2 regions of the Streptomyces sp. NPDC042100 genome follow, and region 2 is predicted to be linked to the other one. Evidence: riboswitches for the same ligand, from Rfam matches in the RefSeq annotation. Region 2 holds a riboswitch; the other holds the start of a gene.
The links. Region 2 has a riboswitch for S-adenosylmethionine ahead of ACZ6J5_RS13005 (aminotransferase class V-fold PLP-dependent enzyme). Riboswitches for the same ligand answer to the same signal wherever they lie in the genome.
Positions count from the first base shown of each region.

Region 1: it holds a riboswitch for S-adenosylmethionine, as region 2 does, so the genes downstream of both, thrC (threonine synthase) here and ACZ6J5_RS13005 (aminotransferase class V-fold PLP-dependent enzyme) in region 2, are expected to answer to the same signal.

Region 1 is NZ_JBVJDK010000001.1:116,538-121,194, reverse strand. It holds gene ACZ6J5_RS00620 (MoaD/ThiS family protein) at 210-485, opposite strand; gene thrC (threonine synthase) at 501-1,811, opposite strand; SAM riboswitch class I at 1,805-1,948, opposite strand; gene ACZ6J5_RS00610 (glucosyl-3-phosphoglycerate synthase) at 2,070-3,011, shown strand; gene ACZ6J5_RS00605 (DUF11 domain-containing protein) at 3,050-4,456, shown strand; gene ACZ6J5_RS00600 (alpha,alpha-trehalose-phosphate synthase (UDP-forming)) at 4,519-4,657, shown strand, end outside.
Region 2 is NZ_JBVJDK010000005.1:127,092-131,748, reverse strand. It holds gene ACZ6J5_RS13015 (rhomboid family intramembrane serine protease) at 1-663, shown strand, start outside; gene ACZ6J5_RS13010 (Lrp/AsnC family transcriptional regulator) at 660-941, shown strand; gene ACZ6J5_RS13005 (aminotransferase class V-fold PLP-dependent enzyme) at 1,037-2,446, opposite strand; SAM riboswitch class IV at 2,630-2,746, opposite strand; gene trpD (anthranilate phosphoribosyltransferase) at 2,830-3,894, opposite strand; gene qcrB (cytochrome bc1 complex cytochrome b subunit) at 4,024-4,657, opposite strand, start outside.

The sequences.
Region 1 (4,657 bases), on a different contig from region 2:
GCACGGGCGCTTTGGCTGCTTCTTGTCGTGCGCGGGCGCATTCTCATATGCGACCGGCATGAGCAGCGGAGGGGACTTCCCCAACTCTACCGCTTCCAACCATGCAGAATTGCCCCCTCCGCTTCTTAGCGCGGAAGGGGCAATTCAGGAAAGACGGGAAAGACGGGAAAGCCAGGTACGGGCTCGGCCGCCGGACTCGGCGGCCGGGCTCAGCCGCCGGCGACCGCCGGGATGATCGAGACACCGGCGCCGTCCGGCGTGGCGGTCTCCAGGCCCTGCTCGAAGCGCACGTCGTCGTCGTTCACGTACACGTTGACGAAGCGGCGCAGCTTGCCCTGGTCGTCCAGGACGCGGGCGGCGATGCCGGCGTGGTTCTTCTCCAGGTCCGCGATGACCTCGGCGAGGGTCGCGCCCTCGGCCTTCACCTCGGACTCGCCGCCGGTGTAGGTGCGCAGGATGGTGGGGATGCGGACGTTCACTGCCATGGGTTCACGGACCTTTCAGTGGGCCAGGCCCGCGTCGCGGAACGCGTCCAGGCTCGGGCGGATGGTGGCGGTCGCCTGAGAGCTGTCGGCAACGGCGTCCAGGGTCTTGAGCCCGTCGCCGGTGTTGAGGACGACCGTCGTCAGCGCGGGGTCGATGAGACCGTTCTCGACCAGCTTCCGGGTGACGCCGACGGTCACGCCGCCCGCCGTCTCGGCGAAGATGCCCTCGGTGCGCGCGAGGAGCTTGATCGCGTCGACCACCTGCTCGTCGTTCACGTCCTCCACGGCGCCGCCGGTGCGGCGGGCGATGTCGAGCACGTACGGGCCGTCGGCCGGGTTGCCGATCGCGAGGGACTTGGCGATCGTGTTCGGCTTCTGGGGGCGCACCACGTCGTGGCCGGCCTTGAAGGCGGCGGAGACCGGGGAGCAGCCCTCGGCCTGGGCGCCGAAGATCTTGTACGGCTTGTCCTCGACCAGGCCCAGCTTGATGAGCTCCTGGAGCCCCTTGTCGATCTTGGTGAGCTGGGAGCCGGAGGCGATCGGGATGACGAGCTGGTCCGGGATGACCCAGCCGAGCTGCTCACAGATCTCGTACGCGAGCGTCTTGGAGCCCTCGCCGTAGTACGGGCGCAGGTTGACGTTCACGAAGCCCCAGCCCTCGCCGAGCGGGTCGCCGATGAGCTCCGAGCAGAAGCGGTTGACGTCGTCGTAGTTGCCCTCGATGGCGACGAGGTCGCCGCCGTAGACGCCGGCCATGACGACCTTGCCCTGCTCCAGGTCGTGCGGGATGAAGACGCAGGAGCGGAAGCCGGCCCGGGCGGCGGCGGCGCCGACGGCGCCGGCCAGGTTGCCGGTGGAGGAGCAGGAGAGGGTGGTGAAGCCGAAGGCGCGGGCGGCCTCGATGGCCTGGGCGACGACCCGGTCCTTGAAGGAGTGGGTCGGGTTGCCGGAGTCGTCCTTGACGAACAGCCTGCCGGGCTCGACGCCGAGCTCGCGGGCGAGGTTGTCGGCCTTGACCAGCGGGGTCCAGCCGGGGTTCAGGTTGGGCTTCTCGGCGACGTCGGCCGGGACGGGCAGCAGCGGGGCGTAGCGCCAGATGCTGGCGGGTCCGGCCTCGATGCGCTTGCGCAGCTCCTCCGGGTCGCCGGCGGGCAGCTCGTACGCGACTTCGAGCGGGCCGAAACACAGTTCGCAGGCGAAGATCGGGCCGAGCGGGAAGGATTCACCGCATTCGCGGCAGGAGAGTCCGGAAGCGGGACCGAGATCGACGGTGGTTCCGGATGCGACGGTCTGTACAGCCATGGAGGCGAGGCCCTTTCTCCTCATCTTTCCCATGACGAATTTTTCGCCATGAGACGGATTTGGCACCTTCCCTAGCCGGTGGCCTCGCTGGAGGACGAGAACCGACTGGAGGGTTGCCGGGGCTTCAACGGGCCGTTTCCCTCTGCCCCTCTGGATGAGCGGTATTCGATTGTGAGACGCGGTCGGCACCCCGACATGCATCGGGGATCCGCGTTGTTCAAGACTGTAACCGAAGGCTGCGAAGGTGGAGACGGTCGTCCGATCCGCGAGATGGAGATCACGTTGCTGGAAGAGGTGGAGCGCTGGCTGGCCCGGCGGTCCTGGTCCGTTGCCGACCGCCCGCTGGAGCGCGTCCTGGCCGCCAAGCGGGGCACGAAGGTCAGCGTGGTGCTGCCCGCGCTGAACGAGGAGGCGACGGTCGGCGCGATCGTCTCGGTGATCCGCCGCGAGCTGATGACCGAGGCCGTTCCGCTGGTCGACGAGCTCGTGGTGATCGACTCGGGCTCCACGGACCGCACGGCGGAGGTGGCCTCGGCGGCGGGCGCGCGGGTGGTGGCGCGCGACACGATCCTGCCCCGGATACCGGCGGTGCCCGGCAAGGGCGAGGTCCTGTGGCGGTCACTGATGGTGACGACCGGGGACGTGGTCTGCTTCGTGGACGCGGACCTCAGGGACTTCTCCGCGGACTTCGTGACCGGCATCGTCGGCCCGCTCCTCACCGACCCGGACGTGGACTTCGTGAAGGCGATGTACGACCGCCCGCTCGGCGACACCCCTGGTCAGGGCGGCCGGGTGACGGAGCTGGTGGCGCGCCCGCTGCTCAATCTGCACTGGCCGCAGCTGGCCGGCCTCGTGCAGCCGCTGGGCGGCGAGTACGCGGCGCGGCGCTCTCTCCTTGAGCGGCTGCCCTTCCCGGTCGGTTACGGAGTGGAGCTGGGCCTGCTGGTCGACGCCCTGCACACGGTGGGCCTGGACGCCCTGGCGCAGGTGGACGTGGGGGTGCGCAAGCACCGGCACCAGGACGGGCGGGCGCTGGGCCGGATGGCGGCGGCGATCTACCGGACGGCGCAGCTGCGGCTGTCCCGGGGGCACCTGGTGCGGCCCTGGCTGACCCAGTTCGAGCGGGGCGAGCGGGGCTTCGAGCCGCACACGTACCCGGTGGACACGGAGGAGCGCCCGCCGATGGCGGAGATCGCGGAGTACGCGCGGCGCCGCGTGGCGTAGCTCCGAATAGTCATGATTTCTGCATAAATTCCCGTTTCATGCGGTCGAGAAATGAAACGGGAATCCTGCTGACGGTCCTCGTCCTGCTGGCCGGGCCGCTCTCCCTCGCGGGAGCCGCCCCGGCCGCCGCCGATGTCGTCGAGCCCTTCGGCAAGCGGTACGAGGCGGACCTCTACGGCGACTTCATCACCATCGGCAACACCGTCATCGGCTGCCCCACCGCCCCCGCGGACCTGGCGGCGCGCTGCGCGACCGCCGCCTCCGGGCAGGGCGCGGACAACAACAACACCTTCGACATGGAGCGGATCGACACGGCCGCCATGAGCGCCGGCTTCGGCTCCAGCACGGGTCACGTGGTGATCCCGCCGGGCGCGAAGGTGGCGTACGCGCGCCTCTTCTGGGGCGGCGACGACGGCACGTACCGGGGCCCGAGCGGCGCCGCGCTCGCCCGCTGCGACATCTCCGGCGCCGACGTCGACCGCTCCCCCGGCGACCCCGCGACGACCGTCCCGAGGATCCGGGTCGGCACCGGCACGGGCACCGCCACCGGCACCCCGGTGACGCCCGAGCACGTGGTCACCGACCCGGCCGACACCCACGGCCCGCACTACTACACGGGCGAGGCGGACGTGACCGCCGCGTTCACCACCGCCAAGGGCGACACCCCGGTCGCCGTCGGCGGGATCTGGGCGCCCAGCGGGCGCGGCTGCGTGGCCGGCTGGTCGCTGACGCTGGTGTACGCCTACCCGGCCCCGGACCCGAAGCACGCGCCCGACCGGCGCGCCGTCTACGTCTACGGCGGCCACGTCCTCCAGCGCTCCAGCTCGCCGGCCACCACCGTCACCGTCGACGGCTTCTACCGCGGCGGCGGCAAGGCGCGGGCCGGCGTCACCGCGTACGAGGGCGACTGGAACACCCCTGGCGACCGCTTCCTCGTCGACGGGCACAACGTCACCGAGCCGCACACCGGCAGCACCAAGAACTTCTTCGTCAGCGCCGGCGACGGGGCCGTGAACCCGAGGCTCGTCAACAACCTGAGCATCGACGCCGAGGCGTTCGACCTGCCCGCCGGCGCGATCCCGGCCGGCGCCACCTCCGCCGGCCTCACCTTCACCACCAGCGGCGACACCTACGTGCCCTCCGCGCTCGCCCTGTCGGTGCCGGTGCCGGACCTGAAGGCCTCGCTCGTCCAGCGCCCGCCGGCCCGCCCGACCCCGGCCCCGAGCCCGACCCACGCGTCCCCCCACCCGACCCCGACCACCTCGAAGCCCGCCCCGCCCGTCCGCCACGCCCCGCCCGCCCCGCACCCCGGCGCGCACGGGGGCGCGATGGCGGAGACCGGCGCGAGCGGGGAGCGGCTGTGGCTGCTGGGCGCGCTGGGCCTGGCGCTGGCGGCGACCGGACTGGTCGCGCGGGCGGCGGTACGGGGCCGCAGGGAACACTGAACCGGCCCGCCCGTCCGGAATCCGTACGTTTGAGCGTGTACCGGACGGGCTAGGTTCGCCCCATGGCTACCGTCCTCGTGGCATCGAACCGCGGCCCCGTCTCGTACACCGTGCGTGACGACGGCTCCCTGGACACCCGGCGCGGCGGCGGAGGGCTCGTCGCGGGCCTGGGCGCCGTCGCCTCGGAGGGCGGCCTGTGGG
Region 2 (4,657 bases):
CTGATCGCGCTGTGCGTGCTGCTCTTCGCGCTGAGTCCGGTGTCGGGACTCAACCCGGGATACGGCACCGGCGACGGGCTGCTCGCGGCGCAGAGCGCGTACTTCGAGCGCTGGGGGGTGATCCCGGCCGAACTGACGAGCGGGCGGCCCGGGACCCTGTTCACCCCGCTGACCGCGCTCTTCGTGCACGGGAGCTGGCTGCACCTGCTGGGGAACATGCTGTTCCTGTACGTCTTCGGCGCGATGGCCGAGGAGCGGATGGGGCCGGCCGCGTTCGCCCTGTTCTACCTGGGCTGCGGCTATCTGGCGCTGGTGGGGTACGCGGTGGCGCACGCCGACAACGAGCAGACCCTGGTGGGGGCCTCGGGGGCGATCTCGGGGGTGCTCGGGGCCTTCCTCTACCTCTTCCCGCGCTCGCGGGTGACGAGCCTGTTCCCCTTCCTCTTCTTCCTGCCGCTGCGCTTTCCCGCCTGGATCGTGCTCGTCTTCTGGTTCGTGCTCCAGTGGCTGGCGGCCGGCGCGGCCGGGGCGGGGCCGGGGGTGGCGTACCTGGCGCACGTGGTGGGCTTCGCGGCCGGATTCCTCTACGCGTGGGCCCGGTACAGGGGTGGCGTTAAAGTGAAGCCACCAGCCGCGGCCACCGAGGGAGAAAGCCAGCCGTGATCACCGCGATCGTGCTCATCAAGACCAGCGTGGACCGGATCCCCGAGATCGCCGAGTCGATCGCCGCGATCGACTGCGTCAGCGAGGTCTTCTCGGTGACGGGGACCTACGACCTGATCGCCATGGTCCGCGTGCCGCGCCACGACGACCTGGCCGACGTCATCCCCGGGAAGATCAGCAAGATCCCCGGTGTCGAGGGCACCGACACCCACGTGGCCTTCCGCGCCTACTCCCAGCACGACCTGGACGCGGCGTTCGCCATCGGCCTGGAGTCCTGAGGCCCCGGCCCCGACGGGCGCACCCGGTGAAGCCGGCCTCTCCCCCGGGGGAGAGGCCGGCTTCACCCGTCTTCACTCGTACGGGGGATGGGAACTCAGCCGCGGTCGGGCACGCAGCGGCCGTCCTCGGTGCGGTACTTCCACTGGGCGCCCTCGCGCACCAGCTCCTTGACCGCGCCGACGAACCGCTCCACGTGCTCGTCGGGCGTGCCCGCGCCGAAGCTGACCCGGATGGCGTTGAGGGAGCGCTCGCCGGGGGCGGCCTCCGGGGCGCCGCACTCGCCCGGGTCCTGCGGGTCGCTGCCGAGCAGGGTGCGCACCAGCGGGTGGGCGCAGAACAGGCCGTCGCGGACGCCGATGCCGTACTCGGCGGAGAGCGCGGCGGCGAAGTGGGAGCTGTTCCAGCCGTCCACCACGAAGGAGATGACGCCGACGCGCGGGGCGTCGTCGCCGAAGAGGGAGAGCACCCGCACCTCGGGCACCTCGGCCAGGCCCTCGCGGACGGTGGCGATCAGGTGCCGCTCGCGGGCGACGAGCTCGTCGAAGCCGGCCTCGGTGAGCGCCTTGCAGGCGGAGGCGATGGAGTAGACGCCGATGACGTTGGGCGAGCCGGCCTCGTGCCGGGCCGCGGTGGTGTGCCACTCCACGTCCACACCGCCGTCGGCCCGGCGGGCCACCTTGCGGGAGGCGCCGCCGCCCGCGAGGTACGGCTCGGCGTCGCGCAGCCAGTCGGCGCGGCCGGCGAGCACGCCGGAGCCGAAGGGCGCGTACAGCTTGTGCCCGGAGAAGGCGACCCAGTCGACGTCCAGCTCCTGGACGGAGACGGGGTGGTGGGGGGCGAGCTGGGCGGCGTCGAGGACGATCCGGGCGCCGTGCGCGTGGGCGGCGGCGGCCAGCTCCTTCACCGGCCACAGCTCGCCGGTGACGTTGGAGGCGCCGGTGACGCAGACCAGGGCGGGGCCGTAGGGGTCGCGGTCGGCGAGGGCGCGCTCCAGGGTCTCGACGGCCTCGCGCGGGGTGCGCGGGGCGTTCAGGTAGGTCACCCGGGCGTCGCGCCAGGGCAGCAGCGAGGCGTGGTGCTCGGTCTCGAAGACGAAGACCTCGCAGCCGGCGGGGATCACCTGGGCGAGCAGGTTGAGCGAGTCGGTGGTGGAGCGGGTGAAGACGACCTGGTCGTCGGCGCGGCAGTCGAGGAACCCGGCGACGGTGGCGCGGCTGTTCTCGAAGAGGTCGGTGGAGAGCTGGGAGAGGTAGCCGGCGCCGCGGTGGACGCTGCCGTAGTAGGGGGCGTACGCGGCGACGTCGTCCCACACGCGCTGGAGGGCCGGGGCGCTGGCGGCGTAGTCGAGCGCCGCGTAGGTGACCTCGCCGCCGGTGACGAGCGGGACGGTGACGTCCCGGCCGAGGACCGGCAGCGGGGCGGCGCAGCAGGGGTCGGCGGACTCGCCGGAGGCGGCGGGGGCGGGACCGGAGACGGCGGAGACGGCGTGCGGGCGTGCGGACATGACGGTATCTCCCGGCAGAAAAGGGGCGCGAAAAGGCGTGAAGGGGCCCGCAGGGCAGCGCGAGGAAGGGGGTGCCGCGTACGGGTGTAAGAGGTCGAGAAGGGGGCCGGAGGCCCTAACGCATTCGCTTGCTCACGAGACAACGCTCCCTAGAGGACCAAGGACCCCAGGGTTGTGCGCAGGGGTCCGCGCTTGCCGCAGGCTTCTGCACATACGGCCTGGTCTTCACCCGGGGCACCCCGCCACGGACGGAGGGTTGCCGGACAGCGAGCCGGGGCTTTTTCGCTGTCACTCATGACCTGTCACAGAACCTATGCCAGTCGATCACGACGACGCAACCCCGTCCCGGCATTCGGAACGGGGTCGCGTGGCGGTGGCACGGGTCAGGCGTTGCTGGCGGTGATCCAGCGCTCCAGGGCGCGGCGGGCGGCGCCGGAGTCGATGGACTCGGCCGCCCGGGCGATGCCCTCGGACAGCTGCTCGGCGAGGGTGCCGGTGCCGGGGGCGAGGGCGGTGAGCGCCGCCGCCGAGTTGAGCAGCACCGCGTCCCGGACCGGACCGGCCTCGCCGGCCAGCAGGCGGCGGGCCACGTCGGCGTTGTACGAGGCGTCGGCGCCGCGCAGGGCATCGACGGGGACGATGCCGATGCCGACGTCGCGGGGGTCGAAGGACTCCTCGCGGACGGTGCCGTCCCGGACGATCCAGACCCGGGAGGTGGCCGTGGTGGTCAGCTCGTCGAGCCCGTCGTCGCCTCGGAAGACCAGCGCCGAGGAGCCGCGCTCGGCGAGCACTCCGGCGACGATCGGGGCCATCCGGGGGTCGGCCACGCCGGTCGCCTGGGCCCGCACCCGGGCGGGGTTGGTGAGCGGCCCCAGGAAGTTGAAGACCGTGCGGATGCCCAGCTCCTTGCGGGCCATCGCCACGTGCCGCAGCGCCGGGTGGAACTTCACGGCGAAGCAGAAGGTGATGCCGGCCTCCTCGGCGACCTCGGCCACCCGGCGAGGGGTGAGCTCCAGGTTGACGCCGAGCTTCTCCAGGACGTCGGAGGCGCCGCTGGCGCTGGAGGCGGCCCGGTTGCCGTGCTTGACGACCTTGGCGCCGGTGCCGGCCACCACGATCGCCGACATGGTGGAGATGTTGACGGTCTTGGCGCCGTCGCCGCCGGTGCCGACGATGTCCACGGACGGGCCGGGCACCTCGATGGTGTTGGCGTGCTCGTACATGGTGCGGACGAGACCGGTGATCTCGTCCACGGTCTCGCCCTTGGCGCGCAGGGCCACGACGAAGCCGGCGATCTGGGCGTCGGTGGCCTCGCCCCGCAGGATCCGGTCCATGGCCCAGGCGGTGTCCTCCGCGCTCTGGTCCCGGCCGCTCAGCAGCCCGTCCAGGACGGCGGGCCAGGAGCGGCCCGCCGAGTCGAGTCCTCCAGCGGGGGTCGCAGCGCTCATGGCAGCTCCTGGTGATCAGCGAAGTGGGTGCCGTCCCACCCTATCGAGCCCCGGGCACGGCAAAGAGCCCCGTCCATCGAATGGACGGGGCTCTCGCCGTGGCGACCTAGGTCAGGAGGTCAGTGGTGATCAGTGGTGGCCGTGGCCGCTCGTGATCTCCTTGTACTCCTCGGCGGTGGGCTTGGCGACCTGGTTGTCGCCGCCGTAGTAGCCCTTGTTGAGCTTGACCCGGAGCTTCTCCATCGCGCCGATCTTGCGCTCCACGCCGTTCTCGTCGACGGCCGGCGGCAGCTGCGCCGGCGCGTACTGCTCGTGCGCCGTGAGCTTGTGCAGCTCACCCTGGCTGAGCGGCTGGTGGACCTCGACGAACTCACCGTGCGGCAGGCGCTTGATGATGCCGGACTCGCGTCCGTGCAGCACCTTGTCCTTGTCCCGGCGCTGGAGGCCGAGGCAGATGCGCTTGGTGACGATGAACGCGATGACCGGTCCGAGGAAGAAGAAGATCCGGACGAACCAGGTGATCGAGTTGATCGACAGGTGGAAGTGCGTGGCCCAGAGGTCGTTGCCGCCACCGACGAGCATGATCATGTACGCGGTGATCCAGGCGACACCGAAGCCGGTGCGCGTCGGAGCGTTGCGCGGGCGCTGCGCGATGTGGTGCTCGCGCTTGTCGCCGGTGATCCAGGACTCGATGAACGGGTAGACCGCGATGGCGCCGAGCACCGCCGGGAAGATCGCCAGCGGGATCATCACGCCGAGGACC